3 regions of the Leisingera daeponensis DSM 23529 genome follow, and region 3 is predicted to be linked to each of the others. Evidence: riboswitches for the same ligand, from Rfam matches in the RefSeq annotation. Region 3 holds a riboswitch; each other region holds the start of a gene.

Region 1 (7,300 bases), 1.6 Mb from region 3:
GTCACCACCAAAAGCGCCGCGAAGGCCCAGAAGGCAGGCCCCAGCCCGACCCGTGCGAGGCCGGACACTTTGACCAGAGCGACCGCGACACCGATGATGAATATCTCTGCCATCGCCCAGGGCTTCAGCCGCTCTGCCCAGCGGTAGACGGCGGCCGCATGCGGGGCAGGGTGCCAGCCCAGCGCCATCGGCGCCAGAGTGTAGACCAGGGCGCCGTAGCGGGCCGCGGGCAGCAGCACGATCAGCAGGCCCGTGGCCAGCGACAGCGGCGCCATCGGTCCGCGGGAAAACGCCAGCACCGCATCCAGCACCGAGGCCCGGTGCGACAGCCCCTGGGCCTGCAGTTCCAGAAACGGGAAGCCGGCCGCAGCCGCCAGCAGGATCAGCGCCGTCAGGGACAGCATCGCAATCCGGGTCATCGCCCCCGATTTGGGCGCCGCCAGCACCGTGCCGCAGCGGGCGCACCGGGCGACGGTGTGCTTGGCCACCTCCTGGTCGCGGTGCAGCACGTCACAGGCAGGGCAGGCGATCAGCTGTTCCGGGTCCATCTTATCCTTGTCCGCTCAAGCAGCCGGCCGCAGCGCGGCGCTCCATCTGCCGCAGCCTGCAGCACCGGGCTCTTCTCGCCCGCCGGCAGGTAACGAAGGCGTTGGCATTCATAACCACAAAGGATCGGTCCGCAACACTCAAAACATGCCTCTTTTCCTGGAAATGCGCGCAGGAGATAATTATCGCACCCTTGCAGCGCCTGCCCCGGCCGCAGCGTCCGGGGGAGCCTTCAGCGTCCGCGGGTCCTGCCGCCGCAAGCATGCCCGCGAATCCCGGCCGGCACACCCGTGAAGCCCGGGCAGGATGCCGGCCGCGCTGGCCAATGCGATCCCTTGCAGGGGCCGATGATATTTTGCCTATATGCAAGACTCTAGCCTGGCTGTACTGGGTCGGCAAGCCAGCCGCGCACCGCCTCCGGCGGCCCGGCGGCAGCATGTTTGAAAACGGATACGGCACCTTATAGGTTCGAAGCAGATGATTGATCCCCATTGGCGATGACGCCCGTCCGCCGGACACTGGTACCGGCGGACGGACCAGCAGAACCTGTCAGAAAATCCCTGCAGAGCAGGGCCGAAACCCATCCAACCGCCGCCTGCGCCAGCCGCGCCGCTGCTGCGCGGCAACCTGAAAAGGACACCACGTGAAAATTGCCATGCTTGCCCGCAATGCCAACCTGTATACCCACAAGCGCCTCAAGGCCGCGGCAGAGGAGCGGGGGCACCAGCTCGACATCATCGACACGCTGCGCTGCTACATGAACATCGCAACCCGCCGCCCGGAAGTTTATTACAATGGTGAGCAGCTGAAGGGCTATGACGCCGTGATCCCGCGGATCGGCGCCTCGGTCACCTTCTATGGCACGGCAGTGCTGCGGCAGTTCGAAATGATGGGGGTCTACCCGCTGAACGAAAGCGTCGCCATCGGCCGGTCGCGGGACAAGCTGCGCTCGATGCAGCTGCTGGCGCGCGACGGCGTCGGCCTGCCGGTCACAACCTTTGCCCATGACCCCAAGCAGACCGAGGAAGTGCTGAAACTCGCCGGCGGCGCGCCGATCGTGATCAAACTGCTGGAGGGCACCCAGGGTATCGGCGTGGTTCTGGCCGATACCCACCGGTCGGCCAAGTCGGTGGTCGAGGCGTTCCGCGGCGCCGGCGTCAACATCCTCATGCAGGAGTTCATCAAGGAGGCCGGCGGCACCGACATCCGGGCGATCGTGATCGGCGGCAAGGTCGTGGCCGCGATGAAGCGCACCGGGGCCGAGGGCGACTTCCGCTCGAACCTCCACCGCGGCGGGTCGGCTCAGGTCGTGAAACTGACGCCGGAAGAACGCGCCACCGCCGTGCGCGCGGCAAAGACCATGGGCCTGAACGCCTGCGGTGTTGACATGCTGCGCGCCAATCACGGCGCGGTGGTGATGGAAGTGAACTCCTCCCCCGGCCTGGAAGGGGTGGAAAAGGCCACCGGCCTGGATATCGCCGGCAAGATGATCGAGTTCCTGGAAAAGAACGCCAAGGCAGGTGCCACCAAAACCAAGGGCAAGGGGTGAGCGCATGAGGGGGCGGCAGCATTTTACCATCGGCCGCGCCAGAGTGGCGCCGGGCTCGCGGCTGACGGTCGACCTGCCGGTCAGCGTCCTGTCCGATCACACGCCGGTGACCATGTCAGCGCATGTGGTGCATGGCCGTCAGGACGGGCCGACGGTCTTTGTCAGCGGCGGCGTGCATGGCGACGAGGTGATCGGGGTGGAGATCATCCGGCGGCTGCTGCGGGCGCCGAACCTGACGACGCTCAAGGGCACGCTGATTGCGGTGCCCATCGTCAATGCCTTCGGTTTCATCAACCATTCCCGCTACCTGCCTGACCGGCGCGACCTGAACCGGGCGTTTCCCGGCAGCGAGCACGGCTCGCTGGCCTCGCGTATGGCGCATCTGTTCATGAGCGAGGTGGTCGCCCGCTCGGATCTGGGGATCGACCTGCATTCGGCGGCGGTTCACCGGACCAATTACCCGCAGATCCGCATCTCGCCCGACAACCCGAAAACCCGGGAGCTTGCCGGGGTGTTCGGCGCGCCCATCGTGATGCAGTCGCCGCTGCGCGACGGCTCTTTGCGCGGTGCGGCCAGGGAGATCGGCAAGGACATCCTGCTTTTTGAGGCGGGCGAGGGCCTGCGGTTTGACGAGCTGTCGATCCGGGCCGGGCTGGCCGGCATCCTGCGGGTGCTGCGGCACATGGGGATGGTTCCGGCCAAGGGCATTTCCAAACCCAAATCGCAGCCGCAGTTCTGTGCCTCCAGCAAATGGCTGCGGGCGCCGATGGGCGGGCTTCTGAGGGTCTACAGGAATGACGGGGAACTGGTCCGGGAAGGGGAGCTGATGGGGTCGGTCTCGGACCCTTTCGGCGAGCAGGACAAGGAAATCCTGGCCCCCTTCGACGGGCTGATTGTCGGCCGCGCGGTAATGCCCGTCGTGAACGAGGGCGATGCGGTGTTCCATCTGGGAAGGGTTCCCTCCTTCAGAAAGGCAGAGGATTCGGTCGAGGACATCAGCGCCCAGCTGGAGGACGATCCGATGTTTGACGAGGATGAGATCCTGTAACCCGCCCGGCAGGGCGGGCCTCCCGCCGGGGTTTTCCCGGCCAGCGGCAACTTTTTCTTGCCGCAAGGAAGGCGATGCGCTACGCGCGCCTAACCGGTCCCGCAAGGGCTAAGAGGGAATCCGTGGTGCCTGCCGGGCGCCAAACGGAACTGCCCCCGCAACTGTAGGCGGCGAGTGCTGTGCCATCGTGTCACTGGATCCCAGCGGTCCGGGAAGACGGCCCAGACGATGACCCGCCAGTCAGGAGACCTGCCGGTAGAGAAACCGAAGCACACCGGGCGGGGTTGTCCGGGGAGGTTGCCGGCAGGATGCGCCGCCGCGATAAGGCGCCGCAGAGGAAGGGCTCAGACCCTCCGCACCGCCGGTCAATGCCCTTTCACCCGTTCTCCGGTCATTGACACATGGAGATCGACTAAAATGTTCCTGCGTTCCGGCCTGATTGGCCTGTCCTTCACCCTTGCGGCACAGGCCGCGGCAGCTGATGAGACCTTTCCGCTGACCATCGAAAACTGCGGCCAGTCCCTCACCTTCGAAACCCCCGTGGCGTCCTCCGTAACCGTTGGCCAGGCGGCCACCGAAGTGCTCTATGCGCTGGGGCTGGGGGATAAGGTGCTGGGCACCTCGGTCTGGTTCAACGACGTGCTGCCGGAATATGCCGAGGTGAACGCCAAGGTCGAGCGTCTGGCGGACAACGACCCGAGCTTTGAAAGCGTGGTCGCCAAACGCCCCGGCCTAGTGGCGGCGCAGTACGAATGGCACGTCGGTCCCGAAGGCATCGTCGCCAAGCGCGAGCAGTTCCATGACCTCGGCATCCCGACCTATGTGCTGCCCGCAGATTGCGCCGGCAAGGACAACACCACCGGCGGCGACGGCACCCGGACAGAAATGTTCACCACCGAGAGCCTGTATCAGGGCATCGAAGAGCTGGCGGCGATCTTCGGCGCGGCCGAAAAGGGCGCGGAGCTGGTCGCCGGCTACAAGGCCCGCGAGGCTGCGGCGGTGGCCAAGGCGCAGGAGGTTTCTCTGAAAGACGCCTCCGCCGTGTTCTGGTTCTCGTCGCCTGAGATGGAGAGCGACCCGTTCGTGGCCGGCCAGAAAGGCGCGCCGGGCTACATGATGCAGCAGCTGGGCCTGCGCAATGTTATCGAGACCGACGAGGAATGGCCGACCGTCGGCTGGGAAACCATCGCCAAGGCCAACCCGACGGTGATCGTGATTGCCCGCATGGACCGCCGCCGGTTTGCCGCCGATGATTACGAGAAGAAGCTGGAATTCCTGCGCACCGATCCGGTCGCCAGCCAGATGGACGCCGTGAAGAACGGCCGCATCGTGGTGATGGATGCCCAAGCCATGGACGCCACCATCCGCGCGATCCCGGCGCTGGAGGATCTGGCCGCTGAACTCAGCGCGATCGGCAACGGCGCATGAGCGCAGCCGCCGCACTTGCCTGGCAGGGCATCCGGGGCGCTTGCCTGGCCCTGCCGGTGCTGGCTGCGGCGGTTCTGGCAGGCGCAATGATCGGGGAAACCTCGCTTGCGCCTGACCTCGTCCTGTCCGTTCTGGTCAACAAACTGGCCGGCGCAGGCCTGCCGGTGGACCCGGTGGACCAGGGCATCATCTGGAGCTACCGGCTGCCGCGGGCGCTGGTGGCCGGGGCCTGCGGCGCGGCGCTGGCGGTGGCGGGCGTGGTGCTGCAGGCGCTGCTGCGCAACGCGCTGGCGGATCCTTACATCCTTGGCATTTCCGCCGGTGCCTCGACCGGGGCGGTGGCGGTGACCATTGCTGGCCTCGGCGGCGGCGCGTTGTCGCTGTCCTTCGGCGCCTTCAACGGCGCGCTGCTGGCGTTTGGTTTTGTCGCCGTTCTGGCGCGCGCCGCCGGGGCGGGCAGCAGCCGGGCGGCAGCGGCCCAGATCGTGCTGGCGGGCATTGCCGGCTCGCAGCTGTTCAACGCGCTTACCGCCTTCATCATCGCCAAATCCGCCAATGCCGATCAGGCGCGCGGCATCATGTTCTGGCTGATGGGCAACCTCAGCGGCGTGCGCTGGCCGGATGTGTGGCTGGCGGTGCCGCTGGCGCTGGCGGGCTGGATGATCTGCCGGTTCCACGCCCGGGCGCTGGATGCCTTCACCTTCGGCACCGATTCCGCCGCGGCGCTGGGCATCCCGGTGCGGCGGGTGCAGGTGGTGCTGATCTTTGCCACCGCGCTGATGACCGCTGTGATGGTGTCGATCGTCGGCTCCATCGGATTTGTCGGCCTGGTGATCCCCCACGCGGCGCGGTTCCTGGTCGGCCCCGGCCACCGCCGCCTGATGCCCGCCGCCGCCCTGACCGGCGCGGTGTTCCTGATCGGCGCCGACATCGTGTCGCGTATCATCATCCCCGGCCAGGTGCTGCCCATCGGCGTCGTGACCGCGCTGATCGGAGCGCCGGCCTTTGCCATCATTCTGGTGCGCGGGCAGAGGACGGCGCGATGAGGATCGAAGCCCGCAGCCTGTCCTTCGCGGTGCGCGGCAAGGCGCTGCTGTCGGATGTGTCGCTGATGGCGCAACCGGGGGAAACGCTGGCGCTGGTCGGCCCCAACGGCTCCGGCAAATCGACGCTGATGCGGCTGCTGGCGGGGCTGGCCCGGCCCTCGCAAGGCGACGTGCTGTTGGCGGAGCAGCCGCTGGCCCGGCTGTCGCGCCGGGAAATCGCCCAGCGGATCGCCATCGTCGAGCAGCAGGCCGACACCGCGGAGCGCATCACCGCGCGTTCGGTGGTGGAGCTGGGCCGCACCCCCTGGCTGTCGGCGCTGCGGCCGTGGAGCGAGGAAGACACCCGGCAGGTGGACAAAGCCCTGCGGACGGTTGAAATGGAGGCATTTGCCCAGCGCGAATGGGCCACCCTGTCGGGCGGCGAGCGGCAGCGGCTGCACATCGCGCGGGCCCTGGCCCAGCAGCCGGGGCTGCTGCTGCTGGACGAGCCGACCAACCATCTGGACATCCACCACCAACTGTCGATCCTGAACTGTGTCCGGAACCTGAAGGTGACTGCCGTGGTGGCGCTGCACGATCTGAACCAGGCGCTGACCTGCGACCGGGTGGCGGTGCTGTCGGGCGGGCGCCTGGTGGCATCGGGCACGCCGCAGCAGGCGCTGACGCCGGACACGGTATCGGAGGTGTTCGGGATCACGGCCCGGCAGGTCCGGGATGCGGACGGCGGCGCGCCGCATCTGTCCTTTCACCTTGCCTGAACGGCGGCGGGCGCAGGCGCGCGGTTACCCCGGCTGATCCGGTGACAGGTCGCAGGACTGGATGAACCGGCTGCATTCCTCCGTCAGGGCCGCAAACCGGGAGCGTTCGCGCTGGTAGAGGTAGACCTCCCGCTTGTCCGGCAGATCGGCAATGGCGCGGAAGGCGGTGGTTTCCGGCATGAACCGGGCCACGGTCTGCGGCAGCACGGTCACCCATTTGCCGGTCCGCACCATGGTGATCAGCGAATGGGTGTTGTGGATCGTCACATCGGCGGCGCTGCTGGCCGCGACGAAGCGTTCGTTGCGGATCAGGCCGCACAGGGCGTTGCGGACAAAGCCGGGTCCGGTAACCTCGGCAATCGATGGCGGCCGCTCCTGCCGCAGAAGCGGGTGATCGGCGGAGCAGACCAGGCCGAACCGGTCCTCGAACAGCGGCACAGCCTTGACCCCGTTCAGCGGATGATAGCCGGACGCGATACCGATATCCGCCTTGCCCTCGGCCAGGGCGTCCAGAACCTGCTGGGTGTCGGTGTCGCGCAGCTCCACCTTCAGGCCCGGGAAGCGGGCGGTCATATGCTCCAGCACCGGCGGGAACACCAGTGCCGCCACCGAGGGCACCGACACGATGCGGATCAACCCGTGGGTCGCCTCCGCCGCCATTTCGATGCTCTGCACCGTCTGATCAAAGCGGCGCACCTGTTTCTGCGCCAGTTCAAAGACTTGCTCCCCCAGCGGCGACAGCTGGTTCTTGCGCTCGCCCTCGAACAGCTTCTTGCCCAGATGATCCTCCATCTGCTTGAGGGTCATGGAAACAGCTGACTGCGTGCGGCCCAGCCGGTTGGCGGCCTCCGACAGGTTTCCGGTCTGCGCCACGGTGCAAAAGGCGCGCAGCATTTCGATCTTCAGGGCCATGGCTTCAGGATTG
Region 2 (7,300 bases), 2.1 Mb from region 3:
CGCCCGGCACCGGCAGTTCCAGCGTCAGAAACTGGCCCGGCTGGTATTTGAACCACGCGCCGGAAGGCGCGCGGAAGCTGAAGGTGGCGGTGTTCGGCGCCTCGGGCACGACGGTGACGCATTCCAGCATCTCGTCGTCCTTCCACGCCAGCGTCTCATCCAGCGTTTCGAAATTGGCCTGCAGTCCCATGCCGTTACTCCGCCGCGATCAGGTGGCGGCCGGTCAGCGCACGGGTCAGGTGCTCGGCATACCAGTTGGAGAACTGGATAACGCCGCTTTCCTGCACTTCCGAATAGGGGCCGGGCTCATATGCGGGCGAGTTGATTCCGCGCTGGTTGTCCTCCACCACGATGCGGTCCTCGTCGTTGGTGGCAACCCACACTTCGGTCAGCCGCTTCAGGTCGTAATCCTGGCCCTCGACCGCATCCTTGTGCACCAGCCATTTGGTGGTGACTTCGGTCTCCGTCGGGCTGATCGGGGTCACGCGGAACACGATGGAATGATCCGGCAGGAAATGGTTCCAGGTGGTCGGGTAGTGGAACTTCAACAGCGTGCCCGCATCGGCAAACGGCACCCGGCCCAGTTTCTTGGCCACAGCTGCCTTACCGTCCATGGTATAGCTCTCGGCGCCCTCATTCAGCGGCATCCGCGCCACCCGGTACTGGCCGCGCGCGTCGATCTGGAACTGGGCCGGGATACCCGCCGCCTCGATCCGGTCGAAATGCTTTTGCAGGTGCGGCGGGGTCTCGCCGCCCTCAACACCGGTCACCGATGGATCTTCGGGGAAGGTCCGGCACAGCGACGGGTGGTTGCCGCCGCAGTGATAGCATTCGCGGTTGTTCTCCCAGACCAGCTTCCAGTTGCCGTTCTCGATGATCGAGCTTTCATAGGCGACCTTGGCGTTGCCCAGATCATGCGGCTCCAGATAAGGGCGGGCCACAGCGGCGAAGGCATCGAAATCCGGTGCCTCATCGGCCAGGCAGATATAGATCAGTCCCGCCAGATCGCGGCAGTGCACCGGCTTCAGCCCGTGCTTGGAGGCATCAAATTCCGGCCCCATGTCGCGCGCCCACAGCAAGGAGCCGTCCAGCTCATAGGTCCACTGGTGGTAGGGGCAGACCAGCTTGGGCGAATTGCCCTTTTTCGCCTTGCACACGACGGAGCCGCGGTGGCGGCAGGCATTGTGAAAGGCACGCACCTCGCCATCGGTGCCGCGCACGATGATCACGTTGTAGGCGCCAACCTGGTGGGTCACGAAGTTCCCCGCCTTCGGGATCTCGCAGGCGGGAATGGCAAACAGCCACTCGCGGTAGAAGATCTGGCGCATGTCCAGATCCAGCACGCCCGGATCGGTATAGAAGGCCTGCTCCAGGGAATAGTTTTTCTGACGGGCCACCAGTCTGGCCAGAATTTCGCTGTCGTGAAGCATATGCTTCTCTCCTTTGCCGCATCCCCGCGGCAGGTTGGCTTGGCTGCGGGCATGAGGAGAGAGATCACAGGCCAAGCGCCTGCAACCGCCCCGCCGCCGCCCGCGGTTGACGTTTTCGGGGCAAGGCTGGTTTCCGGACTGTCCCGGGGCCATTCGGCGGCGGGGCCTGGCACCTTCCCGAAGCGCCTGCTTCAGTGGTCTTTGCCATGCCTTGCCCGGGGTCACCGTTGCGGGGGCAGTACCGGAATTTCACCAGCTTCCCAATTCTCCGCCCCAGGGGGCGGCACCTTGCTGAGGCGCAAATTGCCCGAAACGCACCCCTTGGGCGGAGACAAATCCGACCCGCCGAAACCGGAAAAAGACATGCATGTTATCCCCGCCTTAGGCCCGTTTCCGGCGCAGAATCTCAAACCGGCACTCGCCGGTCCGTTTGCGGCAAAGTGCTGATCTTCAGGGTATTTTCCTCCGAATCGGCTCGGCTCAGCGATTCGCCAGACTGCGCCCGACGGACAGGCCGCACCGTGTCTTTGGATTCACCTCTTGCCGCCGCCCCTGCCCTGCGGGCAGTATTTGCACTGTATCCCGATATCTTCCGGCACCCCGCGCAAACGAAAGGGGCCGCTTATGAACGAACCAATGACGCGCAGCAGCACGGGCACCATGATGGCCGTCGTGACCACCGGAAACGGCGGCTACGACAAGCTTGAGTACAAACCCGTGCCCATCCCGGACCCCGGCGAGGGAGAGTTGCTGCTGCGGGTTCTGGCAGCCGGGGTGAACAACACCGAAATCAACACCCGGCTCGGATGGTATTCCTCCAGCGTGACGACGGACACCGCCGCGGCCGCAGGCCGCCAGGAAGCCCATGCCGAACAAAAGGCCGACGGCGGCTGGAACAAGGCAACCCCCTTCCCGCTGATCCAGGGCACCGACTGCTGCGGCAGGGTTGTTGCGGCAGGCCCAGGCGCCAGCCAGGCCCTGACCGGCAAGCGGGTTCTGGTGCGCCCCTGCATGCGCCCCAATGGCTACGGCGTTATGGACAACGTCTGGATGGCCTCGGACTTTGACGGCGCCTTTGCCGAATATGTCAAAGTCCCGGCAACTGAGGTGTTCCCGGTCGACTGCGCCTGGTCGGACGAGGAGCTGGCGACAATTCCCTGCGCCTATGGCACATCGGAAAACATGCTGCACCGCGCCAGCGTGCGCGCTGGCGAGCTGGTGCTTGTGACCGGCGCTTCCGGCGGTGTCGGCTCGGCCACAGTGCAGCTGGCCAAACGCCGCGGCGCCCGGGTGGCGGCGGTCACCAGCCGGGGGAAGATGGATCAGCTGCGCGGCCTTGGTGCGGATATCGTTCTGGACCGGGACAGCGGCCTGCTGGCGGAATTGGGCGGGGAAAGCGTTGACGCCGTCGTTGACAATGTGGCGGGGGCTGGCTTCCCGCAAATGCTCAAACTGCTGAAACGCGGCGGCCGCCTGGTGTCCAGCGGCGCCATCGCCGGGCCGGTTGTCGATCTGGACATGCGGGATATGTATTTGAAGGACATCACCCTGATCGGCTGCACCGCCTGGGATGAGCCGGTTTTTCCGAACCTGATTTCCGAACCTGATTTCCTATATCGAGCGCGGCGAAATCCGGCCGCTTGTCGCCAAAGTCTTCCCGCTCAAGGACATCGCCAGGGCCCAGCAGGAATTCCTGAAGAAAACCCATTTCGGCAACTTCGTTCTTGTGCCGCCACAGGCCTGACGAGCCGCAAGACCCTCAAAGCCAATGAAAAGGCCGCCCACGCGGCGGCCCCTCATCACTTCGATTTCCAGCTGTCCAGCCAGCGGCGGAAGCGGCCCTGCCGTTCCGCAATCGCATCCCCCGCGGCATAGAGGCTGTCCTCGGCGCTTTCGATCATCGGCTCGATCCGCGCCCGCCGGAACCGGCGCCAGCGCACATAGATGGCCCACAGGATGGCGGCCAGCAGCACCAGGAAGATGATGCTGAACCAGTTTGTCGGCTTATCCTCCGGCCCGGCCACGGGCTTGATCGACACCGCATTCGGGAAGATCGACAGGAACTCGTTGCGCCAGCCGTAATGCATCACCGCCACCCACTCCGGGTTGGCCCTGGTCGAGATGCTGTCATTGGCATCCGTATAGAGGTTCGCGGTGTCGAACTTGAAATAGGGCGGCCAGTTCCAGCCGGTGTCCTCATTGCGGTAGACCATATTGCGGCCGTTGGCGCGCACTGCCTGGATGAACTGCACATCGCGGTTGATCAGCTGCGCCGACTGGTCGTCGGGCTTGGACCAGAACAGGCGGGTCCAGTCGTTCAGCTCCTGCCGCTCCTCGTAGGTGTTGACGATGCGCGCCACGTCGTACTGCGGCAGCGTGTAATGCAGGAAGGCGCCGAACAGCACCCAGAAGGTGATCAGGATGGCCCATTTGATGAAACGCATCGGGCAGCTCCTCACATGAAGTTAATGACATAGACCAGAAGCGCGATGGCCCCTAGCGGGATGATATAGACCAGGAGGATCAGTTTGCGCCGGAACGAGCGGTCATACTGCCTCAGCCCCCGCTGGATGAAGGCCGCGCGGTCGCCGGTCAACCCCTTGTCTTTCCAGCGCCGTTTCAGCTTCGCCCGCCGCACCTCGCGCGAGTAGAGCGACACCGCGCCATAGGCCACGGTCAGCACCACAAACAGGATCAGGATCAGGCGGATAAAGCCGAACATCTCTAGCGGCCCCTCACCCGGTTCACCGCGCCCCAGGGGCCGACGCGCTCGACCACCCCTTGGCGCTGGCTGCGCGGCAGTTCGGGCACCCGTCCCTCCATATCCGGCTCATGCCCGAACAGCGCCTGCCGCGCGCCGGCCTTGTCCAACGCATACTCCCGCGCCAGGAACTCCGCCGCGTAAGCCTTCTTGGTCTCCGGCCAGCCGCGGTACTGGCGGTAAAACTCCTCCTTGTGGCAGATGAACATCTGCCGGAAATCATGCGGGCACAGCTCCGCCAGCAGCATATTCACCAAGTCGCGGCAGGGCGTGTCCGACGCCCGCAGACTATAGAAATAGGCCGGATGATCCGAGGTGATCCGCGGCCAACTGCCGCCCCCTTCGGCCCAGCGCACCAGCGCCGCCAGCCCGTCAAACTCCGCCGGCAGCTCATCGGCGTGCCGCGCCGCCATCCGCCTGAGGTCCGAGCGTGACAGTCCGGTCAGGTCGCGCCCCTTCTCGGTCAGCACGGACACCGCAAGAAACCCCATCTTCTGCCGCAGGATCGCGGCCCCATCAACGCCGCGCGCCCGGATCACCGGCTCCGCCAGCCGGTTCACCTCCAGGAACCGGGCAATCGCATTGCGCTCGCTTAAGGCGAACACATGCTTCAGCGGCACGCCTTCCGGCTTCTCCCCGCTGGCAATCACCGCCGGATGCCCGACGTCCTGAAACACATAAAGCCCGCCGAAATGCGCGGTCCAGAAGTTGCCCTGCTCAAAAACCTCATGCTCCAGATGCACCGGATTGCGCGTCACATCGCCGGTCTGTTCCGCCGTCTGGATCATCTCCCCGATCAACGCATCATCAAACCAGGCATCCTCACCTGATTTGAACCGCTCCACCAGCTCCGCCAGACGGTCCGCATGGCGCAGCGTGCCGCGGGTGGTGTCCGCCTCGATCCGCACCTGCCGGATGTCGAACAGGCGCGCGGGTGAGGACACCTCAAACACCGAATTCACCAGCTCGCCGGCCACGGCATCGGTCGCGGTCAGCGCAAACAGCTGGCGTTCATTCACCTCGATGAACCGGCGCAGGATGTCCCGGCTGGTGGAGAATTTCACGTGAAGCAGCGGGCAGCGCTTCTGCTCGGTCGACAGCAGAATGAACTGCCGGTTCACGCCCGCATGGTTCAGATAGTGATCATCCCCCAGCTCATCCCCGATCTCCGGCGAAAAACCCGAGATATCGACGTGGAAATCCGTGAGGGCGGTGGTCTTGCCGGTCAGATGCTTCAGCGCGCGATTGTACCGCTCCACCAGCGCGGGCGAGGCCACATGGAAGAGGTTGCCGAACATCAGGCCATGCTGGATGAGGCGTTTCATGGTTGCACCTTTTTCCAGAGCTTCTTGTTTTGCTGCACTACCATCCTAAAGTCCCGGAAAGCAGCTCTGCACTGAAAATGTTCGAGCGATCTGCCATATGCCTTTTGGATCTCCTTAGCAGAAAATTCAGGCTGGGGTCCGTTGATAAAACCTACGAGTTGGACTTCGTCCCCCATTTGCAAGAACCTACCGTCCTTTGTGGAGAAAACTCCCTTAGAGCGAAAATCGACAAAAAGGCGCTCCTCTTTTTCATAGCTCCAGTGATGTGATTTTTGAGAGCAAAACTGCCTAAACGCAGGATCACTAGAACTAGGGAACGGAACGCCATTACTTGTCTTCCTTCTAGGCAAGTATTTGACCCTCTGAAGTTCCTCGACGAGAACATCCACGACAAGGCAAACACCTTTTCCGCTCTTCGAGTAGTGACCCCACATCAGCTGATTGCGCCAATCTTGAGAGAAACAAATCAGCCCCAATTCGCGTGAAAGTTCTTCGGACCAAGCCTGTTGGTCCGCGCGTGTTTGTTTGTCCTTTAGCTCAACTGACGCTAACTCGAAGACATCGTTGCACTTCTTGAACTCGGAAACTTTTATTTTGTTCTCTCTCAAATTCCCCAACAGATGATCTGGTGAGGTAAAATAGAACAGCCGCCGCCGGTCTGTGGCCTCTCTCTGCAACCAGTTTATCTTGACGGTCACCCCTTCCCCTCCAGATACCGCCGCTTGGCCTCTTCCTGCCGCCCGAAATCGCGCACCATGTTTTCAATCGCCACCTCATCCGACTTGTCGGCATAGCGGAATTCGCTGTCGGCGTAGCGGTTGATCTCCTGCACCACCATGTCGACGGTGATCGGCACCCGCAGCTCCGCAATCATCGCGGATTTGGTCTCGTAATCCTTGAACAGGAACAGCTCCGGATTCTCCATCCATTCATCCGGCAGCTCGAAATCCATCGCCCGGACCTTGACCGCATCGGTGATGTTCTTGATGGCGCGACCGGTAAACCGCTCATCCGCCTGCTGAATGGCCTTCAAATAGGTGCCAAGCTTGGCCAGATCATCCAGCTCGCCAATCTGATCCTGCACCCGGCCAAAGACCTCCATCAGCCCCGGTTCCTGCGGGCGGTTGTGCGCCTCGAAAGACCGCGCGACCGCCTTCTTGATCTCCTGCGCGCCATAAAGGTCATGCTCACCGAGCGGGATCGCATGGTTCTTGCCCATCAGAAGGGTCAGAATGTCGATGTAATCCTCCCGCGTCTGCGGCCCGTCCACCAGGAACCGCGCCCCCGCCCGCTGGCGCAGCGCGTCGTCCACATTCTCTGGGTAGTTGGAGAACATGCCAAAGGTGCAGTTGCCGCGCACCACGGTGTTGGCCCCGGCAAAGGCCTCCATGAACACCGCCGTCACCTCCTGCTGGCCCGCCGAGGACTGCCGGTCGCCGCGCTTGCCCGCGATCTGGTCGATGTCGTCGATGGTGCCAAAGCCGATGACGCCCGGATCGATTACGTTCTGGATGAAGCTCTTGGCGTTCTGGCCGGATTTGCCCTGGTAGCTGTCGATATTGTCGATGCCGAAATTCTGATAGCGGAAGGGGTAGCCCGCATTCTGGCAATAGTCGTGGATCAGCCCCGCCATCATCTGGATCAGGGTGGTCTTGCCGGTCCCCGGCTTGCCGTCACCCATGAAGGTGAAGATGAAACCGCCCATCTCGGCAAAGGGGTTCAGGCGGCGGTCGAAATCATAGGCCATCAGCATCTTGGCCAGCCGCATCGCCTGGTATTTGGCG
Region 3 (7,300 bases):
TCGGCGGCGGTGTCTTGCAGGACAGGGTCCGCGCCGCAGTCGACGGCAAAGCCGAACTTGCCGGGCAGGGCGAGATCGGTTGCCGCGGTCAGCGCAGCGCTGAGTCCGGTGGCGATGGCGTGGGTGTCGTCGCCCGCGGCCCAGAACGGCGCGAGCAGGACATTGCGGCGGGCCTCAGCCTGTGCGTCGGGGTCGATCAGGCCAAGCTCGCGCAATCCTTCGATCAATTCTTCATGCGCGTCTTCGCGGATGCCGCGCATCTGCAGGTTTGCGCGCGCGGAGATGTCGAGGAGGCCGTTGCCGAACGCGTCCGAAAGTCTTGCCACACCGCGCGCCTGGTTAACGGACAGTTTGCCAAGCGGCGCGCGCACGCGGACAACCAGCCCGTCGCCGGACATCATCGGGCGCAGGGCGCCGGGGCACCAGCCATAGACTTTGGGTTCGGCGGCAGCACTCATGCGGCGCCCTCCAGATCGGCCATGATCGAGTTGCGCCGCGTGCTCCAGAGGCCTGCGTCGAACAGGGCGCGGAAGCGGTCGCGCATGGCGGCGAGCGCCTCCGGGTTTTCGCGCTCCATGAATGCGACAAGATCGTCACGGCCCAGGGTGGCCTCGAAGTAGAGATCGAACAGATGCGGCTGCACCACCTGCGCCAGATGCGCAAAGGCGGCCATGTGGTCGAGGGTGGCGGCAATCTCTGCCGCGCCGCGGAAGCCGTGGTTCATCATCGAGGTGGCCCAGTCAGGGTTGGCGGCGCGGGCGCGGGTGACGCGGGCGATTTCCTCTCCCAAGGAGCGCGCCTGCGGCCTGTCGGGCCGGGTGGCGTCCATGTGGTAGAGCGCCGGAGCCTTTTGGCCGATGCGGGCCATGGCGGCGGCAAAGCCTGCTTCATGCGCAGCGTAGTCCGAGGCGACCAGCAGGTCGGTCTCCGGCAGGTCCTGCAGGTGCACGAAACTGTCGGCGCCCTGCAGGCGGGTTTCCAGCGCTTCGCGGGCGTCGCTGATTTCACCCTTGGCGTCGATCGCGTGGGAGGAGGCGTTGAGCCACGCCTCGCCCGCCGCCTGGCGGGCCGCGTCGGTGTAGTCGTCCAGATGCGGGTTCATTGAGAGGCCATACTGGCCCGGCTTGGGGCCGAAAACGCGCGGCGTCTCAATCAGATAGGGGTTGTCCGCCTGGGTCTCCTCGCGGGCCGCGAGGGCAGCGGCGGCGGTTTCGAACATCTGGGCAAGGCCCGGGAAGACGTCACGGAACAGGCCGGAGACGCGCAGGGTCACGTCGATGCGCGGGCGGTTCAGCATCGACAGCGGCAGCACCTCGAAGCCGGAGACGCGCTCGGAGCCTTCATCCCACTTGGGCGCCAGCCCCGCGAGGTGCAGCGCCATGGCAAACTCCTCGCCCGCGGTGCGCATGGTAGCAGAGCCCCAGAGGTCGATCACCAGCCCCTTGGGCCAGTCGCCGTGATCCTGAAGGTGGCGGCGCAGCAGCTCTTCCGCCAGTTTGACCCCTTGCGCATGCGCCGCCCGCGACGGCACCGCCCGCGGGTCGGTGGTAAAGAGGTTGCGGCCCGTCGGGATCACATCGGCGCGGCCGCGGAAGGGCGAGCCGGAGGGGCCGGGCGGGACGATCCTGCCGTCCAGCGCGGCGATCAGCCCCGCGCGTTCCTCCGCCCCGCATTGGCCGGTGCCGAAGATATGCAGCCCCTCGCCGTACTGGCTTTCCTTGATGTCGCAGACAAAGGCGTCGATGCGGGTGATCGCCTCGGCGGGGGAGGTGTCGGGGGTAAGGCCCAGATCGGCCTCCACGCCGGTGCCCTGCGCCTCCGCCCGGATGTCGCCGATCAGCCGGTCGCGGCGGGCGGGGTCGAGCCCGTCGGCGGTGGAATATTCATCCAGCAGGCTTTCGAGCCGCGCCATGCCTTCGGGCAGAGTGGTCTGCGCCAAAGGCGGCGGCAGGTGGCCGATGGTGACCGCACCGATACGGCGCTTGGCCTGGGCGGCCTCGCCGGGGTCGTTGACGATGAAGGGGTAGGCGACGGGCAGCGGGCCGGTCAGCACCTCGGGCCAGCAGGCGCCCGACAGCGCCACTGCCTTGCCCGGCAGCCACTCCAGCGTGCCGTGAGCGCCGATGTGGACGAGGGCGTCGGTTTGCTCCCGCAGCCACAGGTAAAAGGCCACATAGGCGTGGCGCGGGGTGCGGTCGAGGTCGTGGTAGTCATCAACGCGGGTTTTCACTTCGCCGCGTTCGGGCTGCAAGGCGATGAGCGCTCTACCTGCGCGCAAAGCCTTGAAATAAAAGGCGCCGTCGCGGCAGCCGGGGTCTTCTTCCGGGCGGCCCCAGGCCTCGGCCAAGGTATCCTGCAGCTCTTGCGGCAGGGCGGCGAGGGCGGCCTTGTAGTCCTCCAGCGGGACCCTCAGCGTCTCGTCCATCAGCCGCAGGCCGGTGTTTTCCTGCGGTTCCACCGTATAGCCCTGATCCCAGAGCGCACGCAGGATTTCATCGCAGGAGGCCAGCGCGTCGAGGCCGACGGCGTGGGCGAGGTTATGGTCGCGTCCCGGATAGGTGGAGAGGATCAGGGCAAGGCGTTTGTCTGCGTTCGGCAGATTGGCGAGGCGCAGCCAGCCCTCCACACGGTCCACGGCGGCCTTGATGCGGTCCGCATCGGCGCGGTGGGCAAAGCGGGAATATTGCAGGTCCGGGTCTTTCTTGCCCGGCGATTTGAAGCTGACCACGCCCGCGAAGATGCGGCCGTCGACTTCGGGCAGCACCACGTGCATGGCGAGATCGGCAGGCGACAAGCCGCGGCCGGCCTCAGCCCAGTCTTTCTTGCGCGCGGTGGACAGGGCGACCTGGAACACCGGGCAGCCGGTGGTGCTGAGCGGCGAGGCGCTGCCGTCGGTGCCTTGTGCGGAAAAGGCGGTGGCGTTGATGATCGCTGCCGGGTGCAAGGCGGGCAGCTTCTCGCGCAGCCAATCGGCGGCGGCAGGCGCCTTGAGGCTGGCGGCAAAGGTGCCGAAGGCGGCGTAGCCGCGGGCGCGCAATTCTTCGATCAGCGCATCCACCGGGGCGGTGTCGGCGGCGGTGAGGTAGGAGCGGTAAAAGCTCACCAGCACCAGCGGCTTGTCCTGCGGCGGCAGGTCCGCCAGCACCCCCTTGTCCGGGTCGTAGAACCCGTATTCGGGCATGGATTTGAGGCCGAGGACCGGGCCTGCGTAAAGACCAGCGGCGAGCGACAGCTGGGCAAGTGCTGCCTGGGCTGCCACCGCGCCGCCGGCATCGCACAGCGATTGCAGGCGGCGCAGGGTGGAGACGGGCAGGGTGGAGAGCTCATCGAGCCGCGCATCCTCGCGCCCGTCTGCGGGCAGGATCGCCAGCGCAATGCCCTTGCGGCGGGCGAGGTCCTGCAGCGTGGCGAGGCCGTAAGACCAGTAGCTTTCGCCGCCGATCAGGCGAACGAGGACGCCCTTGGCGCCTTCCAGCGTTTGTTCCGCGTAGACATCGACCGACAGCGGGTGCTTGAGCGCCACCAGGTTGGCGAGGCGCAGGGAGGGCAGCTTGCCGTCCGCGCGGTGCCAGCCCGCCGCGAAAGCGCCGAGATCGCTGTCGGAGAAAGACAGCACCACAAGGTCCGCAGGCGTCTGCCCGAGGTCCTGCGGGGTGTCGGTCTCGTCAAGGCCGTGGCTTTCGCGGAAGACGACGTGCATGGCTTACTTCCTGTTGGGATCGCCACGAAGGGCGGCGCCCGTCCCGGCGGGGAGGGCGAGAAGCGCCCGCCCCGTTTTGCCGAAGGCAAACCTTCGGTTTGACGGGGGCGGGACGGGCGCTGCCCGGCCTGCCGGCCGGGCGGAGCATCCCGCTTTGCGCTTCGTGGTTTTCATTTCAGCTTACGCCCCCAGCTCGGCGCGGATGGCCTGTTCGTCGATGTCGTCATGCTCGGCGATGACCACCAGGGCCGTCTTGCGCGGCTGCGCGCCCCAGGGCTGATCGTATTGCGCACGCAGGCGCTCGCCCACGGCCTGAACCAGCATCCGCATCGGTTTCCCCTCCACCGCGACATAGCCTTTGACGCGCAGGATGTTGCGTTCGCGGGCGAGTTTCACGATGGCATTCTGCAGCGCTTCGGGGTCGGAGACTTCGCCCATTTCGACAACGATGCTTTCAAAATCGTCATGCTCGTGATCGTGGTGGCCGTCGTGGTGGCTGGGGCGGGCCTCCAGATCGTCCTCGGCAGCGGCGTTCAGGCCCAGGATGATGCGCGGGTCGATCACGCCTTCGCTCATCGGCAGGATCGGCAGCTTGCGCGGCGCTTCGGCCTCGATCACCGCGCGGGCCTTCTCGACGCCTGCGTCGCCGGCCAGGTCGGCCTTGGACAGCAGCACGATGTCGGCGCAGGAAATCTGGTCCTCGAACACCTCGGACAGCGGGGTTTCATGGTCGATGCTGCCGTCCGCCTCGCGCTGGGCCTGCACCGCGTCCAGGTCGGGGGCGAACTGGCCCTTGGCGACCGCCTCGGCATCGGCCAGCGCAATCACGCCGTCCACAGTGATGCGGGAGCGGATCGCGGGCCAGTCAAAGGCCTTCAAGAGCGGCTTGGGCAGCGCCAGGCCGGAGGTTTCGATCACGATGTGATCCGGCTTCTCCGGCAGGTTCATCAGCTGTTCGATGGTGGGGATGAAGTCATCGGCCACGGTGCAGCAGATGCAGCCGTTGGCCAGCTCCATGATGTTCTCCGCCGGGCAGTTCTCATCCGCGCAGGACTTCAGGATGTCGCCATCGACACCGGCGGTGCCGAACTCATTGACCACCACGGCCAGGCGCTTGCCCTGCGGGTTCTGCATCAGGTGGCGGATCAGGGTGGTCTTGCCCGCACCGAGGAAGCCGGTGATGACGGTGACGGGGATCTTGTTGAGGTCGCTCATGTTTACTCCTCGGAGAAGAACTTGGCCGGCGGGATGCGGGCAACGGATTGCTTGCGGAAGGTCTGCGGGCGTTCGCGCCACGGCACCACGCCATCGGCGGTGGCGGCGTATGCGGCGGCGCCTTCCAGGATTTCAGGGACATGCTGGTCCGGGTCGAGGTCGCCGTAGACATAGGTCCAGCGCTCTGCGCCGCCGACCAGTGCCACGGCGCAGCCGCGCTTGCAGGAGGACAGGCACTCGACGCCGCGCAAGGCGACACCTTCGGGCATTCCGGCCTCTGCCAGTGCGGCGTGCAGGATGGCGCCGGGGCGGGCACCCTCCGGGTCGGCGCCCTCGCGGCGGCAGGTGAGGCAAACGGTCAGCGTGACCGGTCCCGGGGTGCTGGCAGTCTTGCCTGCCATATCGTCAGCCATCGGCGCGTCTCCTGTCGCGGCAGGCGTGCGGGATGGCCGAAAGGGGGGCGGCAGCGTGCCAGCCCCTCAACCGGTCGCGGAACACCCCGCCCGCCCGTTGTTCTCTCTCTTGCTGGCAGGTCTCCCGGCTTGCGGATGCCAAGGCGCATGCCTTGCCGGCCATCCTGCCTTCCCGGGATCTCTCCCAGTGGCATGGCGGCCTCATCCGGTCACGGTCGCGGGGGCGGCTGTGCTTCGGGTCTCCAAAGAAATTTGGCGGCCTTCACATTCCCTCTTCGCCTGCTTTCGCAGGAACCAGCGAAACCCCCTTGCGCTATCGCGCCCTTCTTTGTCAAGACATGGGGTCAAACAGCTGGAGAGCCCCCATGAGCGAAAAGTCTGAAACCGGCATCTCAGAGGAAGAAGCCGCCCGCCACGCCTCCAAGATGGCCAAGAAAAAGGCCGCGCGCGACCGGATGATGAAGACCAAGGAGGGCGAGAAGGGCCTGATCATCGTCCACACCGGGCCGGGCAAGGGCAAGTCTTCCTCGGGGTTCGGCATGATCATGCGCTGCATCGCCCACAAGATGCCTTGCGCCGTGGTGCAGTTCATCAAGGGCGCCTGGCAGACCGGGGAGCGGACGCTGATCGAGGAGAACTTCAGCGATCTCTGCCAGTTCTATGCCATGGGCGAGGGCTTCACCTGGGAGACCCAGGACAAGGCGCGTGACATTGCCGCGGCGCAGAAGGGCTGGGAAAAGGCCAAGGAGATGATCCTGGACGAGAAGAACACCATGGTGCTGCTGGACGAGATCAACATCGCGCTGCGCTACGAGTATCTGGACCTCGACGAGGTGCTGGAGTTCCTGGTGGAGCACAAGCCGCCGATGACCCATGTGGTGCTGACGGGGCGCAACGCCAAGGAAGAGCTGATCGAGATTGCCGATCTGGTAACCGAGATGGGCCAGATCAAACATCCCTTCCGCGCCGGCGTGAAGGCGCAGAAGGGCGTCGAGTTTTAAGCAGAACCATCGCCCGGCCGGCAGGCCGGGCCGCGCCGGCCCCGCCCAGGCCTGGGCGCGGCCGTTTGTATCACGCCGCCAACTGTGCGGCTTTTCCTTGAATGTAGGCATCCACCGCCGCGCGCTGGGTCTCATCCAGCCGCAGGCCCAGTTTGGTGCGCCGCCACAGGTAATCGTCGCCTGCGCGCACCCATTCGCGGGCAATCGCCCAGTCGAGCTCGCGGGCGGTAATGGTGGCGCCGAAATCCTGGCCCAGATCACCGGCGGTCTTGGCGTCTCCCAGCACCTCCCAGGCCTCGGTGCCATAGGCGCGGATCATCCGGCCCGTCCAATAGGGGGTGAGGAACGGATAGTCCGCGGCCAGCTTGGAGGTCAGCTTTGCCACGTCCTCCACCGGGAAATCGCCGCCGGGCAGGGCCACACCTGCGGTCCAGTTGGCGGGCAGCTGCGGGAACACTTCTCCGATCTTCGCCAGCGCCGCCTCGGCCAGCTTGCGGTAGGTGGTGATCTTGCCGCCAAAGACGTTGAGCAGCGGCGCCTGCGCCTGGTCCAGCGTCAGCACGTATTCGCGGGTCGCCGCGGTGGCAGAGCTGGCACCGTCGTCATAGAGCGGGCGCACGCCGGAGTAGGTCCAGACGATGTCCTCGCGTTTCACCGGCTGCTCGAAGTATTCCGACGCGAAAGCTGCGAGATAATCCTGCTCGGCGCCGGTGCAGACCGGTGCGGTGTCCGGGTCCGGGTGGTCGGCATCCGTTGTGCCGATCAGGGTGAAATCCTGCTCGTACGGAATGGCAAAGATGATCCGCCCGTCGGTGCCTTGGAAGAAATAGCAGCGGCCGTGGTCGAACAGTTTCGGCACCACGATATGGCTGCCGCGCACCAGGCGGACGTTCTCGCGGCTGTTCTGGCCCAGCTTCTGGTGCAGCACATCGGCAACCCACGGCCCGCCTGCATTCACCAGCATCCGGGCG

The links. Region 3 has a riboswitch for cobalamin ahead of DAEP_RS0101495 (DUF1636 family protein). Riboswitches for the same ligand answer to the same signal wherever they lie in the genome.
Positions count from the first base shown of each region.
Region 1: it holds a riboswitch for cobalamin, as region 3 does, so the genes downstream of both, DAEP_RS0109475 (ABC transporter substrate-binding protein) here and DAEP_RS0101495 (DUF1636 family protein) in region 3, are expected to answer to the same signal.
Region 2: it holds a riboswitch for cobalamin, as region 3 does, so the genes downstream of both, DAEP_RS0112010 (aromatic ring-hydroxylating oxygenase subunit alpha) here and DAEP_RS0101495 (DUF1636 family protein) in region 3, are expected to answer to the same signal.

Region 1 covers NZ_KI421500.1:1,849,262-1,856,561, reverse strand. Annotated here, with positions in the region: gene DAEP_RS0109490 (paraquat-inducible protein A) at 1-548, opposite strand, end outside; gene rimK (30S ribosomal protein S6--L-glutamate ligase) at 1,190-2,095, shown strand; gene DAEP_RS0109480 (succinylglutamate desuccinylase/aspartoacylase family protein) at 2,100-3,143, shown strand; cobalamin riboswitch at 3,221-3,414, shown strand; gene DAEP_RS0109475 (ABC transporter substrate-binding protein) at 3,561-4,571, shown strand; gene DAEP_RS0109470 (FecCD family ABC transporter permease) at 4,568-5,617, shown strand; gene DAEP_RS0109465 (ABC transporter ATP-binding protein) at 5,614-6,375, shown strand; gene DAEP_RS0109460 (LysR family transcriptional regulator) at 6,400-7,287, opposite strand.
Region 2 covers NZ_KI421500.1:2,368,007-2,375,306, forward strand. Annotated here, with positions in the region: gene DAEP_RS0112005 (FAD-binding oxidoreductase) at 1-190, opposite strand, end outside; gene DAEP_RS0112010 (aromatic ring-hydroxylating oxygenase subunit alpha) at 195-1,430, opposite strand; cobalamin riboswitch at 1,538-1,736, opposite strand; gene DAEP_RS22660 (zinc-binding dehydrogenase) at 2,055-3,305, shown strand; gene DAEP_RS0112020 (DUF1523 family protein) at 3,230-3,874, opposite strand; gene DAEP_RS0112025 (hypothetical protein) at 3,886-4,152, opposite strand; gene DAEP_RS0112030 (DUF6638 family protein) at 4,155-5,516, opposite strand; gene DAEP_RS0112035 (DUF2971 domain-containing protein) at 5,513-6,214, opposite strand; gene DAEP_RS0112040 (AAA family ATPase) at 6,211-7,300, opposite strand, start outside.
Region 3 covers NZ_KI421500.1:235,103-242,402, forward strand. Annotated here, with positions in the region: gene cobG (precorrin-3B synthase) at 1-458, opposite strand, end outside; gene cobN (cobaltochelatase subunit CobN) at 455-3,700, opposite strand; gene cobW (cobalamin biosynthesis protein CobW) at 3,881-4,915, opposite strand; gene DAEP_RS0101495 (DUF1636 family protein) at 4,918-5,328, opposite strand; cobalamin riboswitch at 5,426-5,642, opposite strand; gene cobO (cob(I)yrinic acid a,c-diamide adenosyltransferase) at 5,694-6,329, shown strand; gene glpD (glycerol-3-phosphate dehydrogenase) at 6,400-7,300, opposite strand, start outside.